2 regions of the Streptomyces sp. BBFR25 genome follow, and region 2 is predicted to be linked to the other one. Evidence: riboswitches for the same ligand, from Rfam matches in the RefSeq annotation. Region 2 holds a riboswitch; the other holds the start of a gene.
What was found. A riboswitch is a leader RNA that binds a small molecule or an ion and turns the genes downstream of it on or off. The one in region 2 is predicted to bind glycine.
Positions count from the first base shown of each region.

Region 1 (7,980 bases), 4.3 Mb from region 2:
CAGATCGGCTATCGCGGCCCGACGGCCTGCGCGGCCGCCGGCATCACCTACCGGCAACTCGACTACTGGGCCCGCACCGGCCTCGTCGAGCCCAGCGTGCGGCCCGCGCACGGTTCCGGCACACAGCGCCTGTACAGCTTCCGCGACGTGGTCGTGCTGAAGATCGTCAAGCGCTTCCTCGACACCGGTGTCTCCCTGCAGAACATCCGCTCCGCCGTCCAGCACCTCAGGGAGCGCGGCTTTCGCGACCTGGAGCGCATGACGCTGATGAGCGACGGCGCCACCGTCTACGAGTGCACGTCTCCCGACGAGGTGCACGCCCTGCTCCAGGGCGGCCAGGGTGTCTTCGGGATCGCCGTCGGCGTGGTGTGGCGGGACGTGGAGAGCGCGCTGTCCCAGCTGCACGGGGAGCGGATCGACACGGGGGAGACCCTGGTCGGGCACAATCCGGCCGACGAGCTGGCCCGGCGGCGGAACAACCGGGCGGTCTGAACCGTACGCCGCCGCGGGGTTCCTCCGGCCGGTGATGGCGGGATTGTCAGTGGCGTAGGGCAGCATCGGGGATGTGAGAACCGCGCCCACGATCCTGCATCTCGACATGGATGCCTTCTTCGCCTCGGTGGAGCAGGCGTCCAAGCCGAGCCTGCGCGGGAAGGCCGTGGTGGTGGGTGGCCTCGGACCGCGCGGCGTGGTCGCCACCTGCTCGTACGAGGCGCGGGTGTTCGGCGTGCACTCCGCGATGCCGATGGGCCAGGCCCGCCGGCTCGCGCCGCACGCCGCCTACCTCGTTCCGCGCTTCGAGCTCTACCGGTCGATCAGCGAGCAGGTGATGCGGCTGCTGCGGGAGCTGTCGCCGCTGGTGGAGCCGCTGAGCCTGGACGAGGCCTTCGTGGACCTGGAGGCCGGCGGGACGGCCTGGGACGCGGAGTCGGCGCGGCTGGCCGGGGTGAAGCTGCGCACGGACATCCGCACCGCCACGGGCCTCACCGGGTCCGTGGGCCTCGCCGCCTCCAAGATGCTCGCCAAGATCGCCTCGGAGGAGGCGAAGCCCGACGGACTGGTGCTCATCCCGCCGGGGACGGAGCGGGCCATGCTGGAGCCGATGACCGTGCGGACGCTGCCCGGGGTGGGTCCGGCCACGGGTGACCACCTGCGGCGGGCCGGGATCACCACGGTCGGCGAGATCGCCGAGGCGGGCGAGGACGAGCTGGTGCGGCTGCTGGGCAAGGCGCACGGCCACGCCCTGTACGCCATGGCGCTGGCGCGGGACGAGCGGCCGGTGGTGGCCGAGCGGGAGACCAAGTCGGTGTCCGTCGAGGACACCTACGACGTGGACATCCACGACCGGGTGCGGGTCGGCGTCGAGGTGGGGCGGCTCGCGGACCGCTGCGTCCGGCGGCTGCGCGGCTCCGGTCTGTCCGGGCGGACCATCGTGCTCAAGGTGCGCCGCTACGACTTCTCCACGCTGACCCGCTCCGAGACCCTGCGCGGGCCCACCGACGACCCCGCGGTGGTGCGCGAGGCGGCGGCCAGACTGCTGGACTCGGTGGACACCACGGGCGGCGTACGGCTGCTCGGGGTCGGCGTCAGCGGCCTCGCCGACTACACGCAGGAGGACCTGTTCGCCCAGGCGGCGGGGGAGCGGGCCGACGAACCGGCCGAGGAGATCGAGACCCGGCCCGCCGAGGAGCACAGACCCTCGCCCACCGAGCGCCGGTGGGCGGCGGGGCACGACGTGCGGCACACGGAGCTGGGGCACGGCTGGGTGCAGGGCAGCGGCCTGGGGCGGGTCACTGTGCGGTTCGAGACGCCGTACTCGGAGGTCGGGCGGGTGCGGACCTTTCCGGTGGACGACCCCGAGCTGACCCCCGCGGACCCGCTGCCGCTGGTCGCCGCTGCGGAAGGCGCGGCGGGTCAGCCCTCGTCGTTGCCCCTGCCGGCCAGCTTGCCGAAGTCGTGGTCGGGAGGCGGGGGAGCGGCCGCCACGTCCAAGCCGTAGTGGTGGTAGAGCTGGAGTTCCTGCTCGGGCGAGAGGTGGCGGCCGACGCCGAAGTCGGGCGCCTCCTTGATCAGGGAGCGGTCGAAGGGCACGCGCAGGGTGCCGTCGACCAGCTCGCTGGGCTCCAGGGGGACGAAGGCGTCCCTGCTGAAGAGGCCGGTTCGTATCGCCGCCCACTCGGGGACGCCGGTGGCATCGTCGAGGTAGACCTCGTCCACGGTGCCGATCCTGGTGCCGTCGCGGTCGAACGCCTTGCGGCCGATCAGGTTCCGCGGATCGATGTCAGTACGCACGGGGCCCTCCACTTGATCGCACCACTGGGCCGCACTGGGGTCACACACCAGCCGCCTAATCATCCGTAAGTACTACAAAAGAGCACAAGTGGCAGGTCGGCCACTCGAAGTCCGTGCGGCGGCCTCGCTGGTACGCTGGCAAACGGCTGCTGACCCCGCGCGGGAGAGTCCTCCGGACACCATCGGAGGCGCCGAAGGAGCAAATCCTCCCCGGAATCTCTCAGGCTCACGTACCGCACGGACGAGGTCACTCTGGAAAGCAGGGCGGGTGTCGACGGCTTCCGCTCTCACCGACGGTGAAAGCCGGGAGGAGCCCCAGGGCTCGCCCGGTGAAGCTCTCAGGTTGAGATGACAGAGGGGGAGGCCGTCCGGGTACCCGCGCCGTGGTGCCCCTCGAAGGTCGTCAGACCAGGAGGCCTCCGCACATGACCGCCCATCGCACTCCGCTCTCCGAACTCGAACAGGCCATGCCCTTCGAGCAGCGCCACATCGGCCCCGACCACGAGGCCAGGGCCAAGATGCTCGCGCAGGTCGGTTACGGCTCGCTCGACGAACTGACGGCCGCCGCGGTGCCGGATGTGATCAAGAACGCCGACCGGCTGGATCTGCCGGGCGCGCGCTCCGAGGCCGAGGTGCTGGCCGAGCTGCGCTCCCTGGCCGACCGCAACCAGGTCCTCGACTCCATGATCGGCCTCGGCTACTACGGCACCTTCACCCCGCCGGTCATCCTGCGCAACGTCATGGAGAACCCGGCCTGGTACACGGCGTACACGCCCTACCAGCCGGAGATCTCCCAGGGCCGCCTGGAGGCCCTGCTGAACTTCCAGACGATGGTCGCCGAGCTGACCGGCCTGCCCACGTCGGGCGCCTCGCTGCTCGACGAGGGCACCGCCGCCGCCGAGGCGATGGCCCTCTCCCGGCGCATGGGCAAGAACAAGAAGGGCCTGTTCCTGGTCGACGCGGACACGCTGCCGCAGACCGTCGCCGTGATACAGACCCGTGCCGAGCCGACCGGCGTCGAGGTCGTCGTCGCCGACCTGAGCGAGGGCATCCCCGCCGAGGTCGCCGAGCGCGAGATCAACGGCGTCCTGCTCCAGTACCCGGGCGCCTCCGGAGCCGTCCGCGACATCAAGCCGGTGATCGACCGGGCGCACGAGCTGGGCGCGCTCGTCACCGTCGCCGCCGACCTGCTCGCGCTCACGCTGCTCACCTCGCCCGGCGAGCTGGGCGCGGACATCGCCGTCGGCACCACCCAGCGCTTCGGCGTACCGATGGGCTTCGGCGGACCGCACGCCGGCTACATGGCCGTGCACGAGAAGTTCGCCCGCAGCCTCCCCGGCCGCCTGGTCGGCGTCTCCGTGGACGCCGACGGCAACAAGGCCTACCGCCTGGCCCTGCAGACCCGCGAGCAGCACATCCGCCGCGAGAAGGCCACCAGCAACATCTGCACCGCGCAGGTGCTGCTCGCCGTCATGGCCGGCATGTACGCCGTCTACCACGGCCCCGAGGGCCTGCGGGCCATCGCCCGGCGCACCCACCGGTACGCCACCATCACCGCGGCCGGTCTCGCCGCCGGCGGCGTCGAGATCGTGCACGGCGCGTACTTCGACACGGTCACCGCGCGGGTGCCCGGCCGGGCCGACGCGATCGTCCACGCCGCGCGCGACAACGGCATCAACCTGCGGCTCGTGGACGCCGACCACGTGTCCTTCGCCTGCGACGAGACCACCACGCGTGCCCAGGTGGGCGGGGTGTGGAACGCGTTCGGCGTCGAGGGCGACGTCGAGGCGCTGGACGCGGAGGCCGGGGAGGCGCTGCCCGAGGCGCTGCTGCGCACCGACGACTTCCTGACCCACCCCGTCTTCCACCAGCACCGCTCCGAGACCGCGATGCTGCGCTACCTGCGCCGCCTCGCCGACCGGGACTACGCGCTGGACCGCGGCATGATCCCGCTGGGCTCCTGCACCATGAAGCTCAACGCGACCACCGAGATGGAGCCGGTCACCTGGTCCGAGTTCGGCGCGCTGCACCCCTTCGCGCCCGCCGAGCAGGCGCAGGGCTACCTGACCCTCATCCGCGAGCTGGAGGAGCGGCTCGCCGAGGTCACCGGGTACGACAAGGTCTCGCTCCAGCCCAACGCCGGGTCGCAGGGCGAGTTCGCCGGACTGCTCGCCGTACGCGGCTACCACCGGGCCAACGGCGACGAGCAGCGCACCGTCTGCCTCATCCCGTCCTCCGCGCACGGCACCAACGCCGCCAGCGCGGTGATGGCCGGGATGAAGGTCGTCGTCGTCAAGACCGCCGAGGACGGCGAGATCGACGTCGAGGACCTTCGCGCCAAGATCGAGAAGCACCGCGACGAGCTGGCCGTGCTGATGATCACGTACCCCTCCACGCACGGCGTGTTCGAGGAGCACGTGGCCGACATCTGCGCGCAGGTGCACGACGCGGGCGGCCAGGTCTACGTGGACGGCGCCAACCTCAACGCCCTGGTCGGCCTCGCCAAGCCCGGGCACTTCGGCGGCGACGTCTCCCACCTGAACCTGCACAAGACCTTCTGCATCCCGCACGGCGGCGGCGGTCCCGGCGTCGGCCCCGTGGCCGTACGGTCGCACCTGGCGCCGTACCTGCCCAACCACCCGCTGCAGCCCGCGGCCGGTCCGCAGACCGGCGTCGGACCGATCTCGGCGGCGCCGTGGGGCTCGGCCGGGATCCTGCCGATCTCCTGGTCGTACGTCCGGCTGATGGGCGGCGAGGGCCTCAAGCGCGCCACGCAGGTGGCCGTGCTGTCCGCCAACTACATCGCCAAGCGCCTGGAGCCGCACTTCCCGGTGCTGTACACGGGCCCGGGCGGGCTGGTCGCGCACGAGTGCATCATCGACCTGCGCCCGCTGACCAAGGCCACCGGCGTGAGCGTCGACGACGTCGCCAAGCGTCTGATCGACTACGGCTTCCACGCGCCGACGATGTCCTTCCCGGTGGCCGGCACGCTGATGATCGAGCCGACCGAGTCCGAGGACCTGGCCGAGCTGGACCGGTTCTGCGAGGCGATGATCGCCATCCGCGCGGAGATCGAGAAGGTCGGCTCCGGTGCCTGGTCCGCCGACGACAACCCGCTGCGCGGCGCTCCGCACACCGCGGGCGCGCTGGGCGGCGAGTGGGACCACGCGTACACGCGCGAGGAGGCCGTCTTCCCGGCCGGTGTGTCCGCCGCCGACAAGTACTGGCCGCCGGTCCGCCGCATCGACCAGGCCTACGGCGACCGGAACCTGGTCTGCTCCTGCCCGCCGCTGGACGCGTACGAGGACTGAGTCCCGCCGCAGCAGTGAGAGAGGCTCCGTCCGGGCTCCCCAGCCCCGGACGGAGCCTCTCGGCGTCTCATCCCGTGGCGAGCGACACCTCCGTCGACTTGACCAGTGCGACGACGGGAACGCCGACGGACAGCTCCAGCTCGTCGGCGGCCTGCCGGGTGATGGCGGCGGTCAGTTCGGCGCCCTCGACGGCGACCGCGACGGAGACCATCGCCGCGCCGATGGTGAGGGCGGTGACGGTGCCCGGCAGCCGGTTGCGGATGGACAGGCCGTCGACGCGCCCGGTGGCCAGCGCCACCTCCGTGGACTTCACCAGGGCCCGTACGGCGGTGCCGGGGGCGAGCGCGAGGTCCTCGGTGGCCTCCCGGGTGATCGCCGCGGTGAGGTCCTGGCCGCCGGAGAGACGGACGCCGACCGTCGCCATGGCCTCGCCCGGGGTGACGGCGGTGACGATGCCGGGGAGCTGGTTGCGGATGCTCAGGCTCATGGGGGCACCGTAGCCCGGCAGAGGCGCTATGCCGGGTATGCGTGGGTCTGCGTCGCTTTGACCGTCGCCCACACCGGTGCGCCCGGGTGGAGGCCCAGTTCGGCCGCGGCGACCGTCGTGAGGTCGGCGGCGAGCGCGAGTTCGCCCGTGAGGTCCACACGGATCTGGTCGCCGTGACTCTCCAGGCCCGCGACCTCGCAGCGCCACAGGTTGCGGGCGCTGGAACCGGTGGGGCGCGCGCCGTACAGGGTCACGGCGCTGGGCGGGAACGCGACGAAGACCGGGCCCGCGAGGTGCTCGGTGGTGGTGATGGCGGGGCCCGCGTCGAGCCGCACGGTGTGGCCCTCGGCCCGTCCCCGGTAGAGGTTCAGGCCGACCAGCCGCGCGATGTAGTCCGTGCGGGGCCGGCGGGCGATGTCGGCGGGCCCGCCCTCCTGGACGACCGCGCCGTCCTCGACCACGACCAGCCGGTCGGCCAGCACCATGGCGTCCAGCGGGTCGTGCGTGACCAGTACGGCGACGGCCTCGAACTCCGCGAGATGGCGGCGGAGCTGGGACCGCACCTCCAGCCGGGTCCGGGCGTCCAGGGCCGCGAGGGGCTCGTCCAGCAGGAGCAGTCGCGGGTGGGTGGCCAGTGCGCGGGCCAGGGCGACGCGCTGGGCCTGGCCGCCGGAGAGGCGGCGCGGCTTGGCACCCGCGTGGCCGGCCAGGCCCATCCGGTCCAGCCACGCGGCGGCCCGCGTCCGGGCCTCCGCCTTGCTCGCGCCCCGGCAGCGCGGTCCGAAGGCGACGTTGTCGAGGGCGGTCAGGTGCGGGAAGAGCAGGTAGTCCTGGAAGACGACGCCGACCGGGCGGGACTCCGGCGGCGTACGGTCCAGCTCCGCGCCGTCCAGGCGCAGGTGACCGCCGGTGAGCGGGACCAGACCGGCGAGCGCGCGCAGGGCGGTGGTCTTGCCCGCGCCGTTGGGTCCGAGGAGGGCCACGACCTCGCCGGGCGCGGCGGTGAGCGCGACGTCCAGGCGGAAGGTGCCGCGGTCCACGACCAGGCGGGCGTCGAGGCCGTCCTTGAGCCGAGGGCTGTCGGGGGTGGGGGCGGCGTCGGCGTTGGCGTTGGCGTTGGCGTTGGCGTCGGCGTCGGGGGAGTCCATGGCGGCCTTCCGTTCGTCGGTGCCGGTCATGACGCGCTCATCCAGCGGTCCCGCAGACCTGCCAGGACGGCGATGGAGACGGCCAGCAGGACCAGGCTGAGGGCGATCGCCGCCGCCGGGTCGTTCTGCAGGGCGAGGTAGACGGCCAGCGGCATGGTCTGGGTCCGGCCGGGGAAGTTGCCCGCGAACGTGATCGTCGCCCCGAACTCGCCCAGTGCCCGCGCCCAGGCCAGCACGGCACCCGCCGCGACGCCCGGCGCGATCAGCGGGAGCGTCACCCGGCGGAAGGCGGTGAAGCGGTTGGCGCCGAGGGTGGTGGCGGCCTCCTCGTAGCGCGGGTCGGCGGCGCGCAGGGTGCCCTCCACGCTGATGACCAGGAACGGCATCGCCACGAACGTCTCGGCGAGGACGACGCCCGTCGTCGTGAACGGCAGGGTGATCCCGAACCACGCGTCGAGCCACTGCCCGATCACGCCGTTGCGTCCGAACGCCAGCAGGAGCGCGACGCCGCCCACCACCGGCGGCAGCACCAGCGGCAGCGTCACCAGCGCGCGGACGAACCCCCGGCCGGGGAAGTCGGTACGGGCCAGCAGCCAGGCCAGGGGCACGCCGACGAGCAGGCTCAGCACCGTCGCGGACGTCGCGCACAGCAGCGACAGCCGCAGCGCCTGCCACACCTCGGGGCTGGACAGCTGCTCCGGCAGGCCGCTCCACGGCGCGCGGATCACCAGGGCCAGCAGCG
Region 1 is NZ_CP172447.1:1,634,624-1,642,603, reverse strand. Features, by position in the region: gene ACGH52_RS07370 (MerR family transcriptional regulator) at 1-492, shown strand, start outside; gene ACGH52_RS07365 (DNA polymerase IV) at 566-1,999, shown strand; gene ACGH52_RS07360 (PRC-barrel domain-containing protein) at 1,915-2,292, opposite strand; glycine riboswitch at 2,443-2,538, shown strand; gene gcvP (aminomethyl-transferring glycine dehydrogenase) at 2,718-5,603, shown strand; gene ACGH52_RS07350 (molybdopterin-binding protein) at 5,671-6,090, opposite strand; gene ACGH52_RS07345 (ABC transporter ATP-binding protein) at 6,117-7,268, opposite strand; gene ACGH52_RS07340 (ABC transporter permease) at 7,265-7,980, opposite strand, start outside.
Region 1: it holds a riboswitch for glycine, as region 2 does, so the genes downstream of both, gcvP (aminomethyl-transferring glycine dehydrogenase) here and gcvT (glycine cleavage system aminomethyltransferase GcvT) in region 2, are expected to answer to the same signal.

Region 2 (7,980 bases):
CTTGCCGTCCTCCCAGGTGACGCCGTCACGCAGGGTGTACGTGTAGGTCTTGCCGTCGTCCGAGACCTTGGCGACGTCCGCGGCGAGGTCGGGGGTGACCTCCGCACCGGTCTTGCCCGGCTCCGTCTTGTTGGTGACGAGCTGGCGGCTGTAGTAGCGGGAGAAGTTCCACATGAAGCCGTAGTAGCCGCGCGTGGTGTCCCACGAGTCGGCGTCCTGCGTGCTCGCGAACTTCAGCGTGCCGCCCTTCTTGGCCTCGGAGGCCTGGGCGACCTTGTTGTTGGCCGCGTCGAAGCCGGCCGCGCCGTTCTTCGAACCGCCGCTGCCATTGTCGTCGTCGCCGCCTCCGCCGCACGCCGCCGTGGTCAGCAGCGCGGCGACCACTGCGGCAGCGGCCAAAGCCTGCTTGCGCCGCCCTGAGGTGCGTTGGGTAGTCACGATCTCGGATCCTCCGGATTAGATGAGAGACCCCGTGCAGGTGCCACGGGTCGCCTTGCGGTACGGCAGGGTCAGCGGGAGCCCTTCGGGTCCAGCGCGTCGCGCACGCCGTCACCGAAGAGGTTGAAGGCAAGAACGGTGATGAAGATCGCCACACCGGGGACCACCATGTACATGGGGTCCGACTTGTAGTAGTCGATCGCGCTCGAGAGCATCTGCCCCCAGGACGATGTGGGCGGCTTGACGCCCACGCCCAGGAAGCTGAGCGCCGCCTCGGTGAGGATGTTGGTGGGGATCATCATCGTGGTGTAGACGATGATCGGCGCCACCAGGTTGGGCAGCAGTTCCTTGAACAGGATGTAGAACCGTCCGGCCCCCAGCGACCTGGCCGCCTCGACGTACTCCCGCTCACGCATGGACAGGGTCTGGCCGCGGACCACACGGCCGATGTAGGGCCAGCCGAAGAAGCCGATGACCACGATCATCATGAGCAGACGCACGCCCGTGCCGCTCAGCCCCAGCATGGAGTCCGGCATCACGGACACCAGCGCGATGATGAACAGGAGCTGCGGGAAGGCCAGCAGGCCGTCCATGATCCGGCTGATGAGGGAGTCGACCCAGCCGCCGAAGAAGCCGGCGAGCACACCCAGCACGGTGCCGATGACCACGGCGACCATGGCGGACAGGAAGCCGACGAGCAGCGAGATCCGGGCGCCGTGGACGATGCGGGCGAAGATGTCGCGGCCGTTGACCGGCTCCACGCCGAGCCAGTGGTCGCCGTTGACGCCGCCCAGGGAGCCCGTGGGGGTGCCGAAGAGCGGGTCGATCATGTCCTCGTTGTAGGCGTTGGGCTCCTGCCCGTACAGGGAGGTGATCAGGGGCGCGAAGACGGCGACCAGGATGAGGACCAGCACCACGATGCCGCCCGCGAGGGCCAGCCGGTCCCTCTTCAGGCGCTCCCAGGCGATCCGGCCCAGGGAGCGCCCTTGTACCGACTTGGCCTCGGCGCCGGCGACCGCCGCTTCCTCTGCCGCACTCGGGGCCGCTTCCGCGGTCGGCTCGTGCAATGGTGCCGTCATCTGGCAGGGACCCCTCTCAACCGGCGGTAGCCGGCCCGCACTTGCCGCTGTAGCGGCGTGATCCAGTCCGTCGTACAAAGAGGCGAGCATCCACCCCTTGTTGCGGGAGTCTTCAACGCTTTGGCGATCTGTAGCCAGACTTGACGGGGAATGGATGCGCAACCGTGATGCTGTTTGAGGTGTTCCGTTATCCGGACAGTGGGTAACGGGGGCCGGACACGGGCGAGTTGGGACATCGGGGACAAGAGGGTGCTTTGCGTCGTCATCTACGCGCGAAGATCGCCTCTTCCGGCAGGGGTCCGCGGGGTCCGCGAACCCCGCGGCCCTCAGTACCGGCTACCGGCCGGAGGGTATCCGTACCCGCCCGCCGGCGCCTGGGCGGGGGCGGCCGCGTGGGCCTCGCGGTCGTAGAACGGGCGCGCGTTGGCACGCAGCCACAGGGCGACCGGGTCGTGGGCGTCGGTCATCGCCACCGTCGACACCGGCAGCCCGTCCGGCACCGCGCCGACGGACTGCTGCATCATCGCGCGCACCGCGTCGACGGCCGGCGGGGAGGTGTCGTACACGTCCAGACCGATGGCGAGGTACGGCGCCCCCAGCGCCGGCTGCACCCAGGCACGGCGCAGCGCGCGGACCGCCGGGGTGCGGTGGGCGTTCTGCGCGAGCAGGGCGTAGAACTGCGGGATCTCGATGGCCGGTTCGGACAGCCGCAGGGGCCCGGCGGGCTGGCGGTCCAGGCCGGAGGCGATGCGGCGCAGGTCGAGCCAGGGAATGCCGACGCCGCCGCCGGGGGCGTGCGGGTTGAGCCAGAGGCCGTAGTGGTCCGGGTAGAGGGCGCGGGCGACCTCCAGGCCGTCGACCACTTCGTACGACCGGTTCCAGCCGCTGGCCGACAGCTCCTGGGCGGAGGTGACGCAGGGCGCGTAGCCGTAGCCTTCGACCTCCATGTTCCCGTACTGGGCGTCCGGAGAGCCGGCCTGGCCGTGCCACAGCAGCATCCAGACCTGGCCGGAGGCGGGGGTGGCGAGGGCGCGCAGCAGGGCCTCGTAGGCGTCGTAGCGCCCGGGCGTCACCTGGCGCAGCATGTGCTCGACCTGTCCGGTCGTGGTGCCGCTGGCGCTCACGTGTATCGCCCCTTCGAGAGTTCCCCCGGTGTCGGGTCCAGCTTAAGGCTCCGCCGGGTGCGGGGGTGCCTAGGAGCTCGGGGCTCCTTGCCGTCCGGCGGGTGCGGGTTTCGTCGTGGTTGATCGCGCCGTTCCCCGCGCCCCTGGGTGAGTTCTCCCAACCGGCGTTTACAGGCCGCTGTTGTAGAACGGCCTGACCTTTTCGCGCATCCAGTCGCAGACCGGGTCCTGGGCCGCCTCCAGGAGGATCAGGTTGACCTGCCATTTCAAGGGGGACTTGGCGAGGGCTCGGCCGAGGGCGTCCAGGGGGAGGGCGCGGGCGTCGCCCTCCCAGTGGGTGAGTTCGACGCCGACGAACAGGACCGGGTCGGCGGTCTCGACGGCGGCCAGGCAGCGGCGCGCGCTGCGTACGACGCCGATGGCGGCGAACTCGGCGGAGGCCGCGGCCAGGAAGTCCACCGGGTCGTCCTGCCAGTCCGGCTCGAAGAGGCGGACCCGGCCGCCGGAGGAGGGCCCGTCCAGCGGCGTGCGTCCGGCCCGGCACAGCTCGGCCACGGCGGGCGGCGGCAGCGGGATGCCGACCACGCCCTCCGGGTTCACCGCGATGCCGACCTGCGGGGGCAGGCCGCGGGCGAACTCCGCGGCGGGGGCGATGGTGTACGCCATGTGCGCCCCCGCGACCTGGCGCAACTGCTCCTCGGAGCTGAACACCGGCACGTACGCCTGGCCGTCGATCTCCAGCGAGGGCAGGTCGAGGGGGCCGCTGTGCGGGCCGCCGCCGTTGGGCAGGGGTATCCACAGGAAGCTGCGGCCGAGAACCTCCACGATCCGGCCACCGGCCGAGGGGATACCGAGGGAGGCGGACAGCACCTCCTCCAGCTCGTTGCCTGGCCATCCGCCGTGCGGGTGGGGGTGCGCCTGTGCCGGGAAGTCCATCTGCCTACCTACCGCCTGCCTGGTACCGCCGTTCGTGGCTGAAAGGCTAACCCGTTCGATCCCGGGGCCCTACCCTGCGTCACCCCGTGAAGGCGATGCGGCGGAGGGTGTCGGCCGCCGCCCGGTCGAGGACGACCGCCGAGGCGCAGCCGGCGGGCAGGGTGCCTTCGGTCACCTCGCGCAGCAGGCGGGAGTTGGCCGTGCGGTGCCGCAGGAACGCGTACCGCGAGACGCCGCGGCCGCGCTCGCGCTGGCCGGCCAGGGCCTCGCCGGGAGCGACGTCGAGGAGCAGCAGGTGCAGGGTGCCCTCCCGGCGGCGGGCCTCGCGGGCCAGCCAGGCGCGCACCCAGGCCTGGGTGCCGCAGTCGTGCACGACGACGCCCTCGCCGGAGCGCAGCGCGCGGCGCAGCCCCGCGTAGTGGGCGAGGCGGACGAGCGGGCGGTAGAGCGCGTACGGCAGGAAGCGCGGCATGCGGCGGTCCCAGCGGTCGCGGGTGTCCTGGGAGTCGATGCGGCCGCCGCGCACGGTGCGCCGCATCAGCGTGGACTTGCCGCTGCCGGGCAGGCCGGTGATCACCACCAGGTCCCGGGGTCCGAAGAGCAGGGCGTGCGGGCTGCGGCCGTCGCGGTCCCGCAGATCGCGGACGACGGGTGCGGTCAGTGGGGCGCATGCCTCGGGGGCCGGAGCGGCGGGCTGCTTGGGCAGCGCGAGTCCGGAGGTCGTGGCGTACGCCGTGGTCCTGTTCACCGTGATCGTCCTCCCCTGGGGCGGTACACGAGTACCTCCCCGTCGAGTGTAAAGAGAAGGTAATGCGCGGGTCTCGCGTTTTCGTTCGCTTACTGCCACAAGCCGGTTACAGATCACGGTCTGCCACGGATGAGCCGGGCGTGCAATGATGGCGGCGCCAACTGCATACCGGCCGTTTGAATCCGCGCGGGAGAGTCCCCGGCCGCGCCGGGGCGCCGAAGGAGCAAGTCCCTCCCTTGAATCTCTCAGGCCCCGTTACCGCGCGGGCGAGGCACATCTGAAAAGCGGACCGCCCCCGACGGCGGTCCCACCCAAGGTGCAAGCCCTGATCGCCGTACTCCGGTGGCCGTGGCGAACCTCTCAGGTTCCGATGACAGATGGGGAGGACCGACCTCGCCCCGTCCTGTCCTGGGAGACGACCGACCGATGAGCAGTACCGAACTGCGCCGTACCGCGCTCGATGCCACGCATCGCGCACTGGGCGCGACGATGACCGACTTCGCCGGCTGGGACATGCCCCTGCGCTACGGCTCCGAGCGCGAGGAACACGTCGCGGTGCGCACCCGCGCCGGTCTCTTCGACCTCTCGCACATGGGTGAGATCACCGTCACCGGGCCGCAGGCGGCCGAGCTGCTGAACCACGCGCTGGTCGGCAACATCGGCAGCGTGAAGCCGGGCCGGGCCCGCTACACCATGATCTGCCGCGAGGACGGCGGCATCCTGGACGACCTGATCGTCTACCGGCTGGGAGAAGCCCAGGCCGCCTCTTCTCACTACATGGTGGTCGCCAACGCCTCCAACGCCCAGGTCGTGCTGGACGCGCTGACCGAGCGGGCGGCGGGCTTCGAGGCCGAGGTGCGCGACGACCGGGACTCCTACGCGCTGCTCGCCGTGCAGGGCCCGGAGTCCCCGGGCATCCTCGCCTCGCTCACCGACGCCGACCTGGACGGCCTGAAGTACTACGCCGGGCTGCCCGGCACGGTCGCCGGGGTCCCGGCGCTGATCGCGCGCACCGGCTACACCGGCGAGGACGGCTTCGAGCTGTTCGTGAAGCCGGAGCACGCCGTCGAGCTGTGGCAGGCGCTGACCCGGGCGGGCGAGGGCGCCGGGCTGATCCCGTGCGGCCTGTCCTGCCGGGACACGCTCCGCCTGGAGGCGGGCATGCCGCTGTACGGCAACGAGCTGTCGACCGCGCTGACGCCGTTCGACGCCGGTCTGGGCCGGGTGGTGAAGTTCGAGAAGGAGGGCGACTTCGTCGGGCGCGCCGCGCTGGCCGAGGCCGCCGAGCGCGCCGCTTCCGAGCCGCCCCGGGTCCTGGTCGGCCTGGTCGCCGAGGGCCGCCGGGTGCCGCGCGCCGGGTACCCGGTCGTCGCCGGCGGCGAGGTGATCGGCGAGGTGACCTCCGGCGCCCCGTCCCCGACGCTGGGCAAGCCGATCGCCATGGCGTACGTCGACCCCGCGCACGCGGCCCCGGGCACGGAGGGTGTCGGTGTGGACATCCGGGGCAGCCACGAGCCGTACGAGGTCGTGGCGCTGCCGTTCTACAAGCGCCAGAAGTAGACACTGGGCGGCGCCGGCCCCCTGTGTCCCGGGCGGCGTCGCCGCCGTGTGACGTACCGCCCCACCACCCCCTTCACCAGCCACTTCCTCGCGTACAGGAGAATTCAGGCCATGAGCAACCCCCAGCAGCTGCGCTACAGCAAGGAGCACGAGTGGCTGTCGGGCGCCGAGGACGGCGTCTCGACGGTCGGCATCACGGAGCACGCGGCCAACGCGCTCGGTGACGTCGTCTTCGTGCAGCTTCCCGAGGTCGGCGACTCGGTGACCGCGGGCGAGACCTGCGGCGAACTGGAGTCGACCAAGTCCGTCTCCGACCTGTACTCGCCCGTCTCCGGCGAGATCACCGAGGTCAACGAGGACGTCGTCAACGACCCGTCGCTGGTGAACAGCGCCCCCTTCGAGGGCGGCTGGCTGTTCAAGGTGCGGATCTCGGACGAGCCGGCCGACCTGCTCTCCGCCGACGAGTACACCGCCTTCACCGCCGGCTGAGGAGTCCCGACCGCATGTCGCTTCTGAACACACCCCTGCACGAGCTGGACCCCGACGTCGCCGCCGCCGTCGACGCCGAGCTGGACCGCCAGCAGTCCACCCTCGAGATGATCGCCTCGGAGAACTTCGCCCCGGTCGCGGTCATGGAGGCCCAGGGCTCGGTCCTCACCAACAAGTACGCCGAGGGCTACCCCGGCCGCCGCTACTACGGCGGCTGCGAGCACGTCGACGTGGTCGAGCAGATCGCCATCGACCGGGTCAAGGCGCTCTTCGGCGCCGAGCACGCCAACGTGCAGCCGCACTCGGGCGCCCAGGCCAACGCGGCCGCGATGTTCGCGCTGCTCAAGCCGGGCGACACGATCATGGGTCTGAACCTCGCCCACGGCGGGCACCTGACCCACGGCATGAAGATCAACTTCTCCGGCAAGCTCTACAACGTCGTCCCCTACCACGTCGGCGACGACGGCCAGGTCGACATGGCCGAGGTGGAGCGCCTCGCCAAGGAGACCAGGCCGAAGCTGATCGTGGCCGGCTGGTCGGCCTACCCGCGTCAGCTGGACTTCGCCGCGTTCCGCAAGGTCGCGGACGAGGTCGGCGCGTACCTCATGGTCGACATGGCGCACTTCGCCGGTCTGGTCGCGGCGGGCCTGCACCCGAACCCGGTGCCGCACGCCCACGTCGTCACCACCACCACCCACAAGACGCTGGGCGGCCCGCGCGGCGGTGTGATCCTCTCCACGGCCGAGCTGGCCAAGAAGATCAACTCCGCCGTCTTCCCCGGTCAGCAGGGTGGCCCGCTGGAGCACGTGGTGGCCGCCAAGGCCGTCGCCTTCAAGGTCGCCGCGAGCGAGGACTTCAAGGAGCGCCAGGGCCGTACGCTGGAGGGTGCCCGCATCCTGGCCGAGCGCCTGGTGCGGGACGACGCGAAGGCGGCGGGCGTGTCCGTCCTGACCGGAGGCACGGACGTGCACCTGGTCCTGGTCGACCTGCGCGACTCCGAGCTGGACGGACAGCAGGCCGAGGACCGCCTCCACGAGGTCGGCATCACGGTCAACCGCAACGCCGTCCCGAACGACCCGCGTCCGCCGATGGTGACCTCCGGTCTGCGCATCGGTACGCCGGCCCTGGCGACCCGCGGCTTCACCGCCGAGGACTTCGCCGAGGTCGCGGACGTGATCGCCGAGGCGCTGAAGCCGTCCTACGACACCCAGGCCCTCAAGGCCCGGGTGAAGGCCCTGGCCGACAAGCACCCGCTGTACCCGGGTCTGAACAAGTAGACACCGCGCCCGAGGGGTGGGGCGCCGCATCCGCCACAAGCGGCCGGGCGCCCCGCCCCTCGGCACCCCCTCCGCACCACCCCCGTTCTGAGGAGTCCCCGTGGCCATCTCGGTCTTCGACCTGTTCTCGATCGGCATCGGCCCGTCGAGCTCCCACACGGTCGGCCCGATGCGCGCGGCCCGCATGTTCGCCCGCCGCCTGCGCAACGAGGAGCTGCTGGACTCCGTCGCCTCGGTCCGCGCCGAGCTGTACGGCTCGCTCGGCGCCACCGGCCACGGCCACGGCACCCCCAAGGCGGTGCTCCTCGGTCTGGAGGGCGACTCCCCGC
Region 2 is NZ_CP172447.1:5,891,905-5,899,884, reverse strand. Features, by position in the region: gene ACGH52_RS27060 (ABC transporter substrate-binding protein) at 1-438, opposite strand, end outside; gene ACGH52_RS27055 (ABC transporter permease) at 510-1,517, opposite strand; gene ACGH52_RS27050 (enhanced serine sensitivity protein SseB C-terminal domain-containing protein) at 1,844-2,641, opposite strand; gene ACGH52_RS27045 (enhanced serine sensitivity protein SseB) at 2,810-3,577, opposite strand; gene ACGH52_RS27040 (AAA family ATPase) at 3,657-4,325, opposite strand; glycine riboswitch at 4,503-4,596, shown strand; gene gcvT (glycine cleavage system aminomethyltransferase GcvT) at 4,752-5,885, shown strand; gene gcvH (glycine cleavage system protein GcvH) at 5,997-6,374, shown strand; gene glyA (serine hydroxymethyltransferase) at 6,389-7,651, shown strand; gene ACGH52_RS27020 (L-serine ammonia-lyase) at 7,752-7,980, shown strand, end outside.